Regions from separate parts of the Arthrobacter sp. CDRTa11 genome, predicted to be linked through region 1. Evidence: riboswitches for the same ligand, from Rfam matches in the RefSeq annotation. Region 1 holds a riboswitch; the other holds the start of a gene.

Region 1 (8,752 bases):
GGCTGGGCCAGTCCCACCAGGGCGTTCAGGTTGGCGCCGTCCACGTACACCTGTCCGCCGGCCTCGTGGATGGCGTCGCAGACCTCGCGGACGTCAGCGTCGTACACGCCGTGCGTGGACGGGTAGGTGATCATGATGCAGGACAGGACGTCCTTGTTCGCCTCGATCTTGGCGGTCAGGTCTGCGTGGTCGATGGTCCCGTCGGCAGCCGTGGCCACCACAACAACCTTCATGCCGGCCAGCACGGCTGAGGCAGCGTTGGTGCCATGCGCGGAGGCCGGGATCAGGCAGACGGTGCGCTGCTCGTCGCCGCGGGACAGGTGGTAGCCGCGGATGGCCAGCAAACCTGCAAGCTCACCCTGGGAACCGGCATTCGGCTGGATGGACACCTGGTCGTAGCCGGTGATTTCGGTGAGGTCCGCTTCCAAGCCTTCAATCAGTTCGCGCCAGCCCGCCGTCTGGGAGTCCGGAGCAAACGGGTGGATGGAGGCGAACTCCGGCCAGGAGATGGCTTCCATCTCAGCCGTGGCGTTCAGCTTCATGGTGCAGGAGCCCAACGGAATCATGGTGCGGTCCAGCGCGAGGTCCCGGTCGGACAGCTTGCGGATATAGCGCAACAGCTGCGTCTCGGAACGGTGCGTGTTGAACACCGGGTGCTGCAGGAAATCGGACGTACGCACAACGCCGGACGGCAGCTCAAAGCCGGCAGCGGACTTCACGGGACCGGCGCCAAAGGCGACTGCCACTGCGGACAGGACATCCGGCGTCGTGGTTTCATCCACGGAGACGCCAACGGTGTCAGCGTCGATGAGCCGCAGGTTGATGCCGCGGGCTTCGGCGGCGGCGATGACCTTGTCCGCCTTGCCGGGGACGCGAACCGTGAGGGTGTCGAAGAAGGACTCCGAGACAAGTTCGCGGCCGGCGGTCTTGAGTGCCGTTGCCAGAGTCCGGGCGTGGCCGTGGACGGTTTCGGCGATCGCCGTCAGGCCTTCGGGGCCGTGGTAGACCGCGTACATCGAGGCAACGATTGCGAGCAAAGCCTGGGCCGTGCAGATGTTGGACGTGGCCTTTTCGCGGCGGATGTGCTGCTCACGGGTCTGGAGGGCCAGCCGGTAGGCAGGCACCCCGGCGTTGTCCCTGGACACGCCAACGATGCGGCCCGGCAGCGTGCGCTCCATGCCTTCGCGGACGGCCATGTACGCGGCATGCGGGCCGCCGAAGAACAGCGGGACGCCAAAGCGCTGTGCCGTTCCGACGGCGATGTCGGCACCTTGCTCGCCCGGGGGCGTGATGAGCGTCAGCGCCAACAGATCGGCGGCAACTGTGACCAGTGCGCCGCGTTCCTTGGCGGCAGCGATCACCGCTGAATGATCGAACACGCGGCCCGAAACACCGGGCTGCTGGAGGACCACTCCGTTGATGTCGCCGTCGGGCAAGCCCTGGCTCAGGTCCGCGATCTCCACCTCAAAGCCAAGTGCCTCAGCGCGGCCCTTCACGATGGCGATGGTCTGCGGGAGGCAGTCAGCGTCCAGGACTGTCTTGCCGGCGGCGGCGGACCTGGACTTCTTGGCCCGGCGCATCAACAGCACGGCCTCGGCCACGGCCGTTGCCTCATCCAGCAGGGAAGCGTTGGCCACCGGAAGTGCGGTGAGGTCCTGCACCATGGTCTGGAAGTTCAGGAGCGCTTCTAGGCGGCCCTGCGAAATTTCGGGCTGGTACGGCGTGTACGCGGTGTACCAGGCCGGAGCTTCCAGGATGTTGCGGCGGATGACCGGCGGCGTGACGGTGTCGTAGTAGCCCTGGCCGATCATTTGGATGGCGGTCTTGTTCTTGGCGGCGAGCCGGCGCAGTTCGGCCAGGACCTCAACTTCGCTGAGCGCGTCCGTGCCGCTTGGAAGAGTCAAGGGTGAGGACTGACGGATGGAATCGGGGACGGCCACGTCTACCAGGCCGTCTACGGAGTCGTAGCCGATTGCCTTGAGCATGGTGTCAACGTCGGCCTGGCGCCGGGCGCCGATGTGCCGGTCCGCGAAAGCGGTGGGGGTTGATTGAACAGTCAAGAGGAACTCCATGATTCAGGCGCCCAGTGAGCGCCACGATGATGTGGGTTCCTCCCCGCTCTGTATTGGACCTGAGAGATTCCGCAGATTGTGTTCTGCTTGCACCGTCGGTGAGCCCGATTATCGGACTGCTTTCCAGAGTTGCCTCGCCGCGGCGGTACATGGGCCTGAGAGATTCCTGGGGAGGATTTGCTCCTACGGCGCCTGACTGGATGTACCGGCAGGACTCTCCCGCCGCAGTTCAAAAGCGTTGCGCCACCCTTGAGGGGTGGCACGGTTCACACCATAGCGGGTATTTCTGCAAGTACGCAAGGCCAGGTTTGACTGGCCAGAGACTTGGCGGCGGATTAGCTCCGCATCGCCTCGTGAATCTGCAGCGCGAACCACAACTGGGCAACCGTGGACGTTTCACCCATGTCCAACCCCGTCAGTTCACCGATTTTCCGGATCCGGTAAATGATGGTTTGCCGGTGCGCGAACAGGGCAGCGGCCGTCTTTTGCCACGAACGCTGCGAGTCCAGATACGTCCTCAGCGTGACTATCAGATCGCCTTCCTGGCTCTGCTCGTAGTCAAAAATCGGGCCCAAAAGGCGCCGGACCAGGGCAGTTCCTTCCTCAAAGCCGGTCAGCCCCAGCCAAGACGGACCTTGCGCATAGCGGGCCAGGCCCAGCTTGTTGGCGCGGGCCGATCCCAGCGCCCAGAGGGACTCCTGCAATGCCCGCTGAATGCCGGCAACCGTCGTCGGGGCACTGATGCCCAGCGCGGCGCCGGACCCGGCACAGTGCACCAGCACGTCGTCGGCCACATCCGCCGGAACCACCACGTGAAGCCTGTTGTTCCGCCTTAAGGAGGCGGCTGAAATTCCGTGACGCCAAAGTTCGATGTGGACGTTAGCCAGCTGCGCGCCGTCGTCCGCGGAGATTGAGGCGACCATAAAGTCCTGCGCCGGGACGCCAAAAACCGCCAGCCGGCTTTCCATCTCCGCTGTCCCCAGCCGGCCGTCTATAGCCTGCAGCAGGAACTCACCCGCCAGCCGGTGCTGCCCTTCCAGCGACAGGACGATGCGCGAAAGCTGGAGTCCCAGCACGGTTGCCGCATGCAAAAGTACGACGGCGTCCGGGTGCGGTTCGCTCCTGGGCAGCACCACAAGGAGCGCGTTGGCGTGGGTGGGGATGTCCATGGTCAACACGTGGCGGCCCCTGACCCGATGCCACTGGAAGTTCTTGCCAGCCAGGGACACCTGCCCGGAGAGCGGCGCCCACTCGTCCGCGAGGAACACCGGCAGTGATTGTCCGTCAGGATGCCACGGGTGAAGGCAGCGGTGATCCACCACAAAGAGCTCAGCGTCCAGTTCCGTCGCCAATCTTTGGACGAGGCTCTGCCAATGGTTCTCGGAGGCCCCCGCCGTTCTCAGCAGATCGTAAACCCGGGCAGTCTGCCGCAGGCGCCTGGACTCTTCGAGCAGGGAAGACTCAGCAACCGAGCGGGCGATCGCGATGAACGGCAACGGGTAGGGGATGTTGATCAGCGGCAGCGGGAGCCGGTCGCAGGCCTCCAGGAACTCCGGAAGCAGCGGCGGCGCATGCATCTTCTCGCCGATGGCCAAGGCGCTGGCACCTGAATCCATCAGGGCCTCTGCGAGCGCCACCTGCCCCTCGGCATCGGCGGGGATGGACATGCCGTTCGTCATCATGAGTTCGCCACCGGTGACCCATTCCCACAGCCGGGGCAGGTCCGAGGTGTGGGCCCACGTGATGCGGTTGTCCTGGCCGGCCGTACCCGCGAGGAAGGTGAGCCCCAACTGCGGTTCAGCCACAAGTTCGGCAACGGTGATTGCCATCGGATTCCGTCCTGGTTCCTTGATTCCGGGGCCTCTTGGAGCGGTACTTAGACATTCGTCTAAACGCCTCGGCCATTTGTAGTCAATGTAGCGCTATCCGCGGTGATCCGCGTCACCAACAATGGAATTACCTACTTCCCGCTCAACGGCGAGCACCCCTCAACCCAAGGATCCCGGCATGACAACGCACCAGCCCATCGGCCCTGTCGACGCAACCAAAGTCCCCCGGTATGCAGGCCTCGGCACCTTCGCCCGCCTCCCCCAGATTGACCGCGTCCCGGACTACGACATCGCAATTGTCGGCGTACCGTTCGACGGCGGAACCTCCTTCCGGCCCGGCGCCCGTTTCGGTCCTGCCGCAGTCCGCGAAGCCTCCCGCCTTCTGCGCCCCGGCTATCATCCCGAGCTCGACGTTGAGCCCGTGTACGAAGCCCAGGTTGTGGACGCCGGCGACATCGCGTGCACTCCGTATGACATCAGCCGGGCAGTCCGTGAAATCGAAGAGCAGGCCTTGCCGCTGATCAGCGAGGACAAGAGGCTGATCTCCATCGGCGGCGACCACACCATCGCCCTTCCCATGCTGCGGGCCCTGAACAAGGTCCATGGCCCGGTGGCGTTGCTGCATTTCGACGCCCATCTGGACACTTGGGATACCTATTTCGATCAGCCCGTCACGCATGGAACCATCTTCCGGCGGGCGTTTGAGGAAGGCCTGCTGGTGGAGGACAGGTCCATGCATGTGGGCATCCGCGGGCCGGTCTATGACCGCAACGACTTCCTCCGCGACCACGAATTCGGGTTCCAGATCATCCGTTGCTCAGACCTGGACGTCATTGGTGTTCCGGCGGCGATCGCCCAAGTGAAGGAGCGGCTCGGCGACACCCCGGTGTACGTCTCCATCGACATCGACGTCCTGGATCCGGCCTACGCACCTGGCACCGGCACGCCAGAGATGGGCGGGCTGCACTCCCGCGAACTCCTGGCCCTGCTCCGCGGACTGAACGGCATCAACATTGTGGGCGCCGACGTCGTGGAGGTCGCCCCGGCATACGACCATGCGGATATCACCACCTTGGCCGCGGCCACCCTGGTCTTCGACCTTCTTGCGCTGATGGTTAACCGCAGCAAGGCTACCCCTGTCCGTGAACTGCAAGAAGCCACTTGGAACGCATCATGAGCACCACCGTCACCCCCTTAACTGAGGTACCCCGGCTCGAGGACAAGACCATCCAGCCCATCCCGGCCAACGAACGCCACGGCAAGGCGCGGGACCTGTTCACCATCTGGTTCGGTTCCAACATCATGATCATGACCATCGTGACCGGCGGGCTCGCCACCACGGTGTTCGGCCTCGGCTTTGTGCCGGCGGTCGTGGGCATCATCATCGGCAACGTGGTGGGTGGCATCTTCATGGCGCTGCACTCCGCCCAGGGCCCGCAACTGGGTGTGGCGCAGATGATCCAGACGCGCGGCCAGTTCGGCTCCTTCGGCGCCCTGCTGATCGTGGTCATCGTGGTGATCATGTACGTCGGCTTCTTCGCTGCGAACCTGGTCTTTGGCGGCGAAGCCATGGCCGCCGTCAGCCCCGGCATCAGTGTGGATGCCGGCATCATCATCATCGGCGTGGTCAGCGTTATCGCCACAATCTTCGGATACCGGCTCATCCACGCCTACGCCCGGGTCCTGAGCGTCGCGGCCGGCCTGGCATTGCTGCTGGCCTTCGGCTGGATCCTGCTGGTCCACGGACTGCCCGCCAGCTTCCTGGAGCAGGGCAACTTCAACTGGGTGGGCTTTATGGCGACCATCTCCGTGGCCGCACTGTGGCAGCTCGCCTACGCCCCGTACGTCTCGGACTATTCGCGCTACATGCCGCAAGGCACGGGCTCGGCACCGGCGTTCTGGGCTTCCTACTCCGGCTGCGTCCTGGGAACGCTGTTCCCCATGATCCTCGGTGCCCTGGTGGGAACGCTCGCCGTGACCATGAGCAGCGAAGCCGGCGACGTCGAAATCGTCGGCAGCCTCGGAGCGATGCTCCAGCCCTGGACCTTGATCATCGTCGGCATCTTCTGCCTGGGCGTCGCGGCCTCGAACGCCATGAACCTCTACTGCGGCGTCCTGTGCACCCTCACCATCGGCCAAACGTTCAAGCCGAACTGGTTGCCGCGTGCCAAGACCCGGAGCATCGCGGCGGTCATCATCTTCGCCGTCGCTGTTTCCATCGCCTTGTTCGCCCGCGATAACTTCATCCTTTTTTACACGAACTTCCTCTCCTTCCTGATGTACGTGCTGGTTCCCTGGACGGCCATCAACCTGGTGGACTATTACCTTCTCCGGCATGGCGACTACCGGGTTGAGGACTTCTTCAAGCGCGACGGCGGGGTGTACGGGCGGTTCAATTGGACCGCCATCGGCTCCTACGTAGCAGGCGCCCTGATCCAGGTCCCGTTCTCCGCAACCGCCGTGTACACCGGGCCCTTGGCCGCCGCGATGGGTGGCGTGGACATCTCCTGGATCGTCGGCCTGGTGGCGGTCGCTCCGCTCTACTACTTCGCGGCCCGCGTGTTCCGTCAGAGGACGGAAGCCGCCCCTGTTCCTTCTCCTGCACTCACCCCAGACCTCATCTGAAAGCGAATTGTCATGAATCCCACAAACACTGCCCACGTAGAAACAACAGCGTTCACGGTCCGGCGCTCCCCGGACCAGAGCACCACCGGAGCCCTGCCTTTGCCTCCGTCCGGCCATTTCATCAGCGGATCTTTCGTCCCCGGATCCGGAACCCAATTCATCGAGGTCGTGGACCCCAGCACCGAGCAGGTCATTGCCTCGGTGCCGGCAGGCACAGCGGATGATGTGGACGTTGCTGTACAGGCCGCCGTCGGCGCCCAAAAGTCCTGGGGTGCCACCACCCCAAAGGAACGGGCGGACGTCCTGAACCTCATTGCCAACATCATTGAAGCCAACCGCGAGGCCTTCGAGGTCATCGAGTCCGCCAACACGGGGAAGCCGCGCGCCGTGGCCGAGGACGACGTCACCAGCACCATCGATACGTTCCGTTTCATGGCAGGCGCCTCCCGCACGCTGACGTCCATGGCCGGCGGCGACTACGCAACGGGCCACACCTCGGTGATCCTCCGGGAACCGGTGGGCGTGGTGGGTGTCATTACACCGTGGAACTACCCGCTGCTGATGGCTGCCTGGAAGATCGCGCCTATTCTGGCAGCCGGCAACAGCATCGTCATGAAGCCTTCGGAACAGACGCCGCTGTCCACCCTGAAACTTGCCGAACTCGTGGCGGGACGCATTCCGGATGGAATCCTCAACGTTGTCACGGGACGGGGCCGGACTGTAGGCCAACGGCTTTCCGAACACCCTGATGTCGCCCTGGTGGCGTTGACCGGCAGCGTGGTCAGCGGCCAGGCGGTGGCGGAAACCGCAGCCAAGTCCGTCAAGCGCGTCCACCTTGAACTCGGCGGCAAGGCTCCCGTTGTGGTCTTCCCCGACGCCGACCTCCGCGCCGCCGCTGCCGGAGTCCGGAACGCCGGATTCTGGAACGCCGGCCAGGACTGTGGCGCAGCCTGCCGTGTGCTGGTTCACGAATCCGTGGCTGAGGAATTCACCGAGCTTTTGGTCCGCGAAGTCAGCACGCTGGTAGTTGGTTCACCCGGTGCGGGGGACGACGTCGAAATCGGTCCTATGATCTCGCTCCCCCACTTCGAGCGGGTCAAGGAATCGCTGGCAGAAGCCCGCGCTGCCGGCCTTCGGGTGGCCATTGGAGGTTCGGCGCTGGACGGTCCGGGCTACTTCATCGAACCCACGGTCATCAGCGACGTTCCTGCCGGGGCACAAATCGCCACACACGAGATCTTCGGCCCCGTGGTCACTGTGGAGACCTTCAGCGCCACCGAGGAAGCCATCACCCGGGCCAACGAGAGCCCGTACGGCTTGTCCGCTTCAGTGTGGACCCGCGATTCCAGCCTCTCCCTGCGGGTTCCCAAGCAGCTCGATTTCGGCACCGTCTGGGTCAATGCGCACCTGGTCCTGGCCTGCGAGGTACCGTGGGGCGGATTCAAGGGATCCGGTTATGGCCGCGACCTGTCGCTCTACGCCCTTGATGATTACTCGCGCACCAAGCACGTCATGATCAACCACGGCGCATGAGCACCCAGACAAGCAACGGAGCTTTCACCATGACCACTAACGTTTCCCGTCCTGCCTCTTTGGCAGGTGCCTCCACGCCTTCCGCCCCCTTCGGGACGGACGTCACGTGGACCAACTGGGGCGGGAACCAGAGCGCCACGCCAGCCTTCACGGTGCGGCCGGGGAATGAACAAGAAGCTCTCGACGCCGTCCGTTTCGCCATCCGCGAGGGCTTGCCTGTGCGGGCGGTCGGCTCAGGGCATTCGTCTTCTCCGCTGGTCCAAACCGGCGGAGTGCTGATGGACATGTCCGCCCTGTCGGCCATCACCGGCACCGACCGGGTGGGGCGCCGCGCCCGGGCCTTGGCCGGAACCACCATCAACGCCTTCGGTGACGCCTTGTGGGAGAAGGGACTGGCTTTGGGCAACCAGGGGGATATCGACAAGCAGCAGATCGCCGGGGCCCTTGCCACCAGCACCCATGGCTCGGGCAAGAACCTGGGCAGCTTCTCGTCCAACCTCCGCTGGGTGAAGCTGATCAACGGCTACGGCGAGATTGTGGAAATCGGCGAAGGCCAGCTCCGCGAACTTCGGGCCGCCCAGGTGGCATTGGGCACTCTCGGGATCTTCCTGGAGGTGGAACTGGCCGTTGAGGACAGCTACTACCTGCAGGAACAAATCACCTACCCCACGTGGACGGAAACTGTGGAAACCT
Region 2 (8,752 bases), 1.6 Mb from region 1:
CCGCGGCAGCCGTGCTGGTCAAGAACAAAGGTGGGGCCGATGTCCCGCATCCAGGCATCGTTCAGCGGGGCGGCAAGCACCTCAATGTCCGGGTGCAGATAGCGGGCTGCGGTGTCGACGTCGTCGGGGTTTACCACCATGGTGACCGGTTCGAACTCGACGGCGGCATTGGCGACAGCTGCCCAAGTTGACCGGGCCGCGTGGGCGGCTTCCTCGGAATCGCCGAGCGTGTAGCCGCCGGTCGGGAAGGCCATCCAGAGGCGTTCCTGCAGGGCTGTTTCGGCTGGCATGCGCCAGGTGCTCATGCTGTTGCCTCCAGATAGGCCTGTGCTTCTCCGCCCAACGGCTGGCCGGGGCGGACGGGTTCGGTGAGCCGTCCATACGTGTCCGGACGCCGTGTGGCCAGGAACGGGAAGAGAGTCAGCCAATCCCGCCGCTGGTCAAGGTCAAGGTCTGCCACCAGCACAGCGGACTGGTCGCGCGGCGCCTGGACCAGGATCCGGCCGTACGGATCTGAGATGAAGGAGGAACCATAGAAGTTCAATGTTCCTTCGTTGCCCCAGCGGTTGGGCGCCACCATAAACAGGCCGTTGGCGATGCCGTTGCCCACGATCACCTGCTGCCACAGCGGCTGCGTGTCCAGGTCCGGGTGGTCAGGTTCAGAGCCAATGGCAGTGGGGTAGACCAGGATTTCGGCACCGCCGAGGGAGTAAAGCCGGGCCACTTCAGGGAACCATTCGTCCCAGCAGGTGGGCATGCCCAGCCGTGCGCCATTCAGCTCGGCGGGCGAGTGGACCTCGTAGGCGTCGGCGGCTGCGGGACCTCTGCGGAAGAATTTGTCCTCGTAATAGCCAGCCGTAACGGGAATGTGCAGCTTGTGTGTACGGGCCAGGAGTTCGCCCTCAGGCGAGACCAGGATGGCCGTGTTGAGGCCGAGCCCGTCATCCGAGCCGTCCGGGTTGTCCGCGCGCTGATAGAGCGAGGCATGGACGCTGACGCCGTGACGGCGTGCTGATGCGGCGGCGAACTGGAAGGTGGGTCCCGTGAGGAGATCCTCGGCAGCGTCCGAGGGCCTGGGCCGCACCACTCCCGGCCGGGACGTGTCGTTGACCGGCAGGGTGTCTGCCGGGTAGCGCGAGAGCGTCAGTTCCGGCAGGAACACCACCGTGGCTCCAAGCCTGGCGGCCCGGCTGATGCCCTCGTCGAGTTCGGCGCGCAGGACGGCATCGTCTGCGTGCCAGCGGTGTTGCACCACTCCCACCCGGAGGGCGGGGCGATCGGACGGCGTTGTCCGTGCAGGGGACGCTGGTGCATCAAGGCAGGAAATTTCAATCATGTGGCTACTCCAGTGAGACGATCGTCACTAAATGAATGACGTTCATTTAGTATGGAGGGTCGGCGGCTTTAGCGCAAGACCCGAAATGAATCACGTTCTTTTATGTCCCCGGGAAGCAAATTGGTAAGCTTACTGAGAAATTCCGTCCCACCCTCCTGTGGCCATGCAGGGGGCTGATAGCGTCGGGACTGCTGGACCAATCGAGGAGGACTTATGAAAGCTTCACCGACCCTGACCAATAACCTGCAGGCTGTACTCGCGGACCTGATTGAGCTGCACATCCAGGGCAAGCAGGCCCACTGGAACATCGTGGGGACCAATTTCCGGGACCTCCATCTGCAGCTGGACGAGATTGTCGAAGCCGGCCGCCAGTTTGCGGACGACCTGGCGGAGCGCATGCGCGCACTGCATGCACTCCCGGACGGGCGCAGCTCCACCGTGGCGGCTTCCACCAATCTGCCGGCGTTCCCCGAAGGCCTGATCAACACCAAGGACGCGATCGAGCGAACCGTGGCAGCCCTGGAAGCGGCGGTGGGAACCATGCGGAAGGTTCATGACGAAGTGGAGGAGGAAGATCCCACTACTGCCGATCTCCTCCATGAGTTCATTGCCAGGCTTGAGCAGTTCGCCTGGATGGTTAACGCAGAAACCATGAAGGCCACGGCCAGCGTCACAGCCCCAGATACCCCCTAGGACACTGGCGCTCCTGGATCAGGCGCCCGGTACCGGAATCATTCCGGCGCCGGGCGCTTTTTTTGTGCCGGGGGTTGACTTCCTGCCTTCCACCAACATACTTAAGCATGTGCTTAACAATAGTTCCGAGGCAGACCTGGACCTTGTTTTCCAGGCGCTCGCCGATCCGACCAGGCGGGCCATCGTGGTCCGGCTTTGCATCGGCCCGGCATCCGTCTCGGAACTCGCCAGGCCTTTCACCATGAGCCTGCCGGCAGTTGTGCAGCACCTCCAGGTCCTGGAAAACAGCGGCCTGGTGAAGAGTCAAAAGATCGGCCGGGTACGGACCTGCAGCATCGTTCCGGCCACCGTCAGGCTGGCCGAAAGCTGGCTCGGCGCCCGCCGGACCGCCAGCGAACGCATCCTGGACCGGCTGGAGGCGTTCCTTGCCGCCGAACCTGAAGCCACAGAGCTGAAAGTTCCCGAAACGCCTGATCCGAGTAATCCACACACCAAGACATTCCCTCCGAATCCACCCAGGAGCACATGATGAGCAGTCCCCTTACCCACGCCAGCTTCACCATCGAGCGCAAGCTCAGCGTCCCGCCGTCGCGCGTTTTCCACGCCTTTTCCGACTACGAGACCAAAAAGAAGTGGTTCGGCGGCCCCGCTGAATGGGTCCAGGGCGAATCCAGCCTGGACTTCCGCGTCGGCGGGCGGGAGACAGGTGTCGGCGGGCCCGAAGGCGGGTTCGTCTCCACCATGCACGCCGTCTATCACGACATCGTCCAGGATGAGCGGATCGTATACACCTACGAAATGCTGCTGAACGGCGAGCGGTCCTCCGTTTCGTTGTGCACCCTGGAGTTGGACGCCGACGGCCAGGGAACCATCCTGACGCTCACTGAACAGGGCGTCTACTTCACGGAGGAGGACCAGGTGGCGGGCCGCAAGGAAGGCACCGAAGGCCTGATGGACGCCCTCGTCACCTACCTCGAGGGACACTGACGTCCACCGGCGTTCGATGGGGCGGCTCCTAGCGCGCCGTCGGGACTTTTCGGAGCACGACGGCGGCAAGGACTGCCGCGGCCGCCATCAGTACCAGCGCGATGGCTGCCGTGATGTGGACGCCGGAATCGAACGCCGCCCGGGACGCCTCCCGCACGGCTGTGGCAAGTGGTCCCGGGAGGGTGCCGGCCAGTTCCATGGCACCGGCCAGGGTCTCCCCGGCCCTGTCCGCGGCTGTGTGGGATGTGGCTTCCGCCAGTCCTGCCGGCAGCCTGAGGTTTTGCTGGTACGACGCCGTCAGGATGGAGCCCAGGATTGCCGTTCCCAGCACCGACCCCACCTCATAGCCTGTTTCGGAGATGGCGGCGGCGGCCCCGGATTTTTCGGCCGGCGCGGAGCCCAGGATGAGGTCGTTGGAGATGGTTTCCGCGGTCCCAACGCCCAGTGCCAGGATGAACAGTGCGCCCAGCAGGAGGGCAGGTCCGGCACTGTGATCGCCCACGGTGACCATAAGGTAGCCGCCGGCACTGAGGGAGAGGCCGCCCGCCACCACAAAGCCCGGCCTTATCCGGCGGACCAGCGGCACGGCAACCAGCCCGGCCGTCACCGTGGCGAGCAGCGCCGGAATCATGGCGACGCCCGCGGCGGACGGTGACATCCCTTCCAATAGCTGGAGGTGCTGGGCCAGGAACAGGATAAAGCCGTTGAAGGAAAAAAGCGCCAGCACGTTGGCAGAGATGGCCGTGCTGAAGACCCTGTTGCTGAACAGGGACATGTCCAGCAGGGGGTTGGCCAGCCGTTGCTGCCGGCGGACAAAAACGAATCCCATGGCCACCCCGAAGGTGACGGAAGCCAGCGGCATGACGCCGAAGCCCTCGGTGGCCACCTCCTTGATGCCGTAGACCACAGGGACCATGACCAGCAGGGACAGCAGCATGCTGGGGACGTCCACGCGGCCGGGCCGGGGATCCCGAGATTCGGGGATGAAGGCGGGGCCGAACGCCAGCAGCGGAAGCATGATGGGCACGGCAACCAGGAGCACCGCTCCCCACCAGAACTGTTCAACTAGCCAGCCGCCAAAGATGGGACCCAGGGCCGCGCCGCCGGAGAATCCTGCTGCCCAGATGGCGATCGCCAGCCGGCGGCGGTTGGGATCCGGAAAGATATTCCGGATCAGCGACAGGGTGGACGGCATCAACATGGCACCAAAGAATCCCAGTGCTGCCCGGCCCGCAATCAGCCACTCGGCGCTGGGTGCGAAGGCTGTTGCGGCTGAGACCAGCGCGAACCCGATGCTGCCCACCAGTAGCAGCCTGCGGCGTCCAATCCTGTCGCCCAGGCTTCCCATGGCCACCAGCAGCCCGGCAAGCACCAGAGGATAAGCGTCCACGATCCACAGGAGCTGGACTCCCGTGGTTTCCAGGCTGCGTGCAATCGCCGGGAGGGCGAACGTCAGGGCCGTGTTGTCCACGGCGATCAGCAGCACGGGGAACATCAGCAGGCCCAGGGCAAGCCAGTCGCGCCAGGGCGCTTTGGATCCCGGTGCCTGGGGCGTGCGGGAGCGGGCCGGGAGCTGGTTTGCCAGCGCTTCAGGGGCTTTCCGGAGGGAAGTTGCGGACGAGGTCATGACATAACTGTACCGTCCAGACGGTATAGTTATCAATTTCGGGGGCGGGACCGTGCATGATTGAAGCCATGGCCAGAAAACCCGTAGCCCGCGAGGCTGTTCTCGATGCTTTTGAATCCCTGCTGATCGAGGTGGGCGAGCGGGCCGCCACCCTTGATGCGGTCGCTAAGCGGGCAGGAGTCTCCAAGGGCGGGTTGCTGTATCACTTTCCGAACAAGGAAGCCCTGATCGAGGTGCTGCTGGACAGGCTGGATGAGCTGGCAGCCGCCGACGCCGACGCCATGGCCGCCGCCGATGAGGGAGCGGCCGCGTACTTCATCAGGTCTTCGGTGTGGGCAGATACACCCCTTGACCGTGCCATTGTTGCTGCCACCAGGCTCGCCGAGGTGGCCCATGAGGAAACACGTCAGCGCTTCGCGGCAATCCAGCAGCGTTGGCTCCGGGAGATTGCCGCCGACGTTGGCGCGGCCATGGCCAAACCGGTGCTGTACATGGGCGACGGGCTGTACTTCAACGCCATGCTTTCCGTGGGGCCCGTTCCTGCCCAAGAGACGGCGGCCGACGTTGCGGGCCTGCTGGCCGCGCTGGACCGGCTCCGCAGCTGAGTCCGTATCCTCTGAGCCCGTATCCTGATGGGTCCGCGGCATTTGCCCGAACGCGCACGGCATAGGACAATTGGACCGTGTGTGGGCCCGGTAACGGCCACCATGAACAACATCATCCAACTGAATAGCCTTTGATCTGCGGCGGGAGAGTCCTGCCAGTAGGTACAGCAGGCGCCGTAGGAGCAAACCCTCCCCAGGAATCTCACAGGCCCATGTACCGCCGCGGCGAGGCAACTCTGGAAAGTAGCAGGCAGTCCGCCTGGCGTGTCCCGGAACCATCCGGAATACCAGGACAGCTGTGCTCACCGACGGTGCAAGCGGGTCCTGCGGAAGCAGGGCAGGCGGAAACTCTCAGGTCCAATACAGAGCGGGGAGGAACCCAATCGATGTGGCGTACCCTCGCCGCCTTAGTACATGGAGTTCCTCGTGACTGTTTCTCCGGCCTCCGCCAGCCCGGCACCCGCTGCCCAGGCCCCCGCAAGCCCGGCCCTCGCCCCGACCTTCCCAGCCGTCGCATCCTTTGTTGACCGGCACATCGGCTCACGCCGCCAGGACGACGTCGACGCCATGCTCAAGGCTGTTGGCTATGACTCCGTTGATGCACTCGTGGACACAGCAGTTCCCAAGGACATCCGCCAGGACTCGCCGCTGGAGCTCACCCACGCCCTGAGCGAGGTGGAAACCCTCGCCGAATTGCGGAAGCTCGCCGCGAAGAACAAGACCGCCGTGCAGATGATCGGCCAGGGGTATTACGACACCGTGACGCCGCCGGTGATCCGCCGCAACATCCTCGAAGGCCCGGCCTGGTACACGGCGTACACGCCGTACCAGCCGGAAATTTCGCAGGGCCGGCTTGAGGCGCTGCTGAACTTCCAGACCATGGTGCAGGACCTCGTGGGCCTGCCCATCGCCAACGCGTCCCTGCTGGATGAAGCCACCGCCGTGGCCGAAGCCGTGCTGATGATGCGCAGGGCAAATAAGGCCACGGGCCAGAACGCAGGCGCCCGCGACGGGAAAACCGTCCTGGATGCCGACTGCCTCCCGCAGACCATCGCCATTGTGAAAGGCCGCGCCGCGGCACTGGGCTTTGAGGTCCAGGTGGCTGACCTCGCCAAGGGACTTCCCGACGGCGTTATCAACGGCGTGGTGCTCCAGCAGCCCGGCGTCTCCGGCCGGGTTTTCGACCACAGCTCCGTTATTGCCGACGCCAAGGAACGCGGCGCGCTGGTCACCGTGGCTGCCGACCTCCTGGCCCTGACGCTGATCACGCCTCCCGGTGAGCAGGGGGCCGACATCGCCGTTGGCTCAGCCCAGCGGTTCGGCGTCCCCCTGTTCTACGGCGGACCGCACGCCGCCTACATGGCCGTGCAGAAGGGCCTTGAGCGTTCCATGCCTGGCCGCCTGGTGGGCGTCTCGAAGGACAACGCCGGCGTTCCCGCGTACCGTCTTGCCCTGCAGACCCGCGAGCAGCACATCCGCCGCGAAAAGGCCACCTCCAACATCTGCACAGCCCAGGCGCTGCTGGCCATCGTGGCCTCCATGTACGCCGTTTACCATGGTCCGGAAGGGCTCAAGGCGATCGCCCTGGCTGCGCACACCCACGCCAGGACCCTTGCCGCATCACTGAGCGCAGCCGGGCTTGACGTCCTGCACACCAGCTTTTTCGACACCGTCACGGTTTCCGTACCGGGCAAGGCTGCCGGGATTGTTGCCGCGGCCGAAGCCAAGGGCATCAACCTTCGCAGCATCGATGCCGACACAGTGGGCTTCTCCACGGATGAAACCACCACGCCGGAAATCGCCGCCCAGGTGCTGGAGGCATTCGGTGTTTCGGCCACCGACGGCGGCGACGCAGCCTTCGCACTGGACCCCGCCGTCGAACGTTCCTCCGAGTACATGCAGCACCCGGTGTTCAGCACCCACCGTTCCGAGACGCAGCTGTTGCGCTATATCCGCAAGCTGTCCGACCGGGACCTGGCGCTGGACCGCACCATGATCCCACTGGGTTCCTGCACCATGAAGCTGAACGCCACGGCTGAGATGGAAGCCATCTCCTGGCCGGAGTTCGCCTCCATCCACCCCTTCGCCCCCGACTCCCAGACCGAAGGCTGGCGCGAACTGATCGCGGACCTGGAAGCCCAGCTGACCGAGATCACCGGCTACGACCAGGTGTCCATCCAGCCGAATGCCGGGTCCCAGGGTGAGCTGGCCGGCCTCCTGGCCATCCGTGGCTACCACCGTTCCCGCGGCGATGACCAGCGCAATGTGTGCCTGATTCCCGCTTCGGCGCACGGCACCAACGCAGCCTCAGCCGTGCTGGCGGGTATGAAGGTGGTAGTGGTGGCCACCGCAGCGGACGGCACCATCGACCACACCGATCTCTACGCGAAGATCGACGCCAATAAGGACGCGCTCTCCTGCATCATGATCACCTACCCGTCCACGCACGGTGTGTACGACGCCGACGTCCGCGAGGTCTGTGACGCTGTTCACGCTGCCGGCGGCCAGGTGTACATCGACGGTGCCAACCTGAACGCCCTGGTCGGCCTCGCCCAGCCGGGCAAGTTCGGCGGCGACGTCTCGCACCTGAACCTGCACAAGACCTTCTGCATCCCGCACGGCGGCGGCGGACCCGGCGTGGGCCCGGTGGCGGCGAAGGCACACCTGGCGCCCTTTATGCCGGGCAACGCGGCCACCTGGACCGAAGGCAACGACGTCCCCATTTCGGCATCCAAGTACGGCTCGGCCGGCGTCCTCCCCATCTCCTGGGCCTACGTCAAGCTGATGGGCGGCCAAGGCCTGACCGAGGCCACGAAGTCGGCGCTCCTTGCCGCCAACTACATCGCTGCCCGCCTCAACGACTTCTTCCCCGTGCTCTACACAGGAGAAGGCGGCCTCGTGGCGCACGAATGCATCCTTGACCTCCGCGAACTGACGGCCCGCACCGGCGTCACCGCGGAGGACGTGGCCAAGCGCCTCATCGACTACGGCTTCCACGCCCCCACCCTGGCATTCCCCGTTGCCGGCACTCTGATGGTGGAGCCCACCGAGTCCGAGGACCTCGGCGAGATGGACCGGTTCATCGACGCGATGATCTCGATCCGCGCGGAAATCGACCAGGTGGCCAACGGCGACTTCACGGTCGCGGACAGCCCGCTGCGCAATGCCCCGCACACCGCCGCGGCCGCCATCAGCAGCGACTGGGACCGTGCCTACCCGCGCGAACAGGCAGTCTTCCCGGTTCACACGCTCAGACAGGACAAGTACTTCCCGCCTGTGGGCCGCATCGACGGCGCCGCGGGCGACCGTAACCTGGTCTGCTCCTGCCCGCCGCTTTCCGAGTTCGAAAACTAAGGATTCCTTCGATGACTGAGAACTACACAGCGCTCTATGAAGAGCATAAGAAACTCGGCGCCTCCTTCACCGACTTCGGTGGCTGGCAGATGCCGCTCAAGTACAGCTCGGAGCTGGCGGAGCACCACGCCGTCCGCAAGGCAGCCGGCA

What was found. A riboswitch is a leader RNA that binds a small molecule or an ion and turns the genes downstream of it on or off. The one in region 1 is predicted to bind glycine.
Region 2: another riboswitch for glycine. It lies ahead of gcvP (aminomethyl-transferring glycine dehydrogenase); the one in region 1 lies ahead of gcvP (aminomethyl-transferring glycine dehydrogenase).

Annotation. Positions count from the first base shown of each region.
Region 1 covers NZ_CP044532.1:4,560,777-4,569,528, forward strand. Annotated here, with positions in the region: gene gcvP (aminomethyl-transferring glycine dehydrogenase) at 1-2,060, opposite strand, end outside; glycine riboswitch at 2,206-2,304, opposite strand; gene F8G81_RS20680 (PucR family transcriptional regulator) at 2,408-3,901, opposite strand; gene speB (agmatinase) at 4,080-5,078, shown strand; gene F8G81_RS20690 (purine-cytosine permease family protein) at 5,075-6,526, shown strand; gene F8G81_RS20695 (aminobutyraldehyde dehydrogenase) at 6,626-8,059, shown strand; gene F8G81_RS20700 (D-arabinono-1,4-lactone oxidase) at 8,056-8,752, shown strand, end outside.
Region 2 covers NZ_CP044532.1:968,686-977,437, forward strand. Annotated here, with positions in the region: gene F8G81_RS04510 (agmatine deiminase family protein) at 1-305, opposite strand, end outside; gene F8G81_RS04515 (nitrilase-related carbon-nitrogen hydrolase) at 302-1,336, opposite strand; gene F8G81_RS04520 (Dps family protein) at 1,550-2,029, shown strand; gene F8G81_RS04525 (ArsR/SmtB family transcription factor) at 2,139-2,558, shown strand; gene F8G81_RS04530 (SRPBCC family protein) at 2,558-3,016, shown strand; gene F8G81_RS04535 (MFS transporter) at 3,045-4,643, opposite strand; gene F8G81_RS04540 (TetR/AcrR family transcriptional regulator) at 4,712-5,248, shown strand; glycine riboswitch at 5,381-5,478, shown strand; gene gcvP (aminomethyl-transferring glycine dehydrogenase) at 5,663-8,602, shown strand; gene gcvT (glycine cleavage system aminomethyltransferase GcvT) at 8,614-8,752, shown strand, end outside.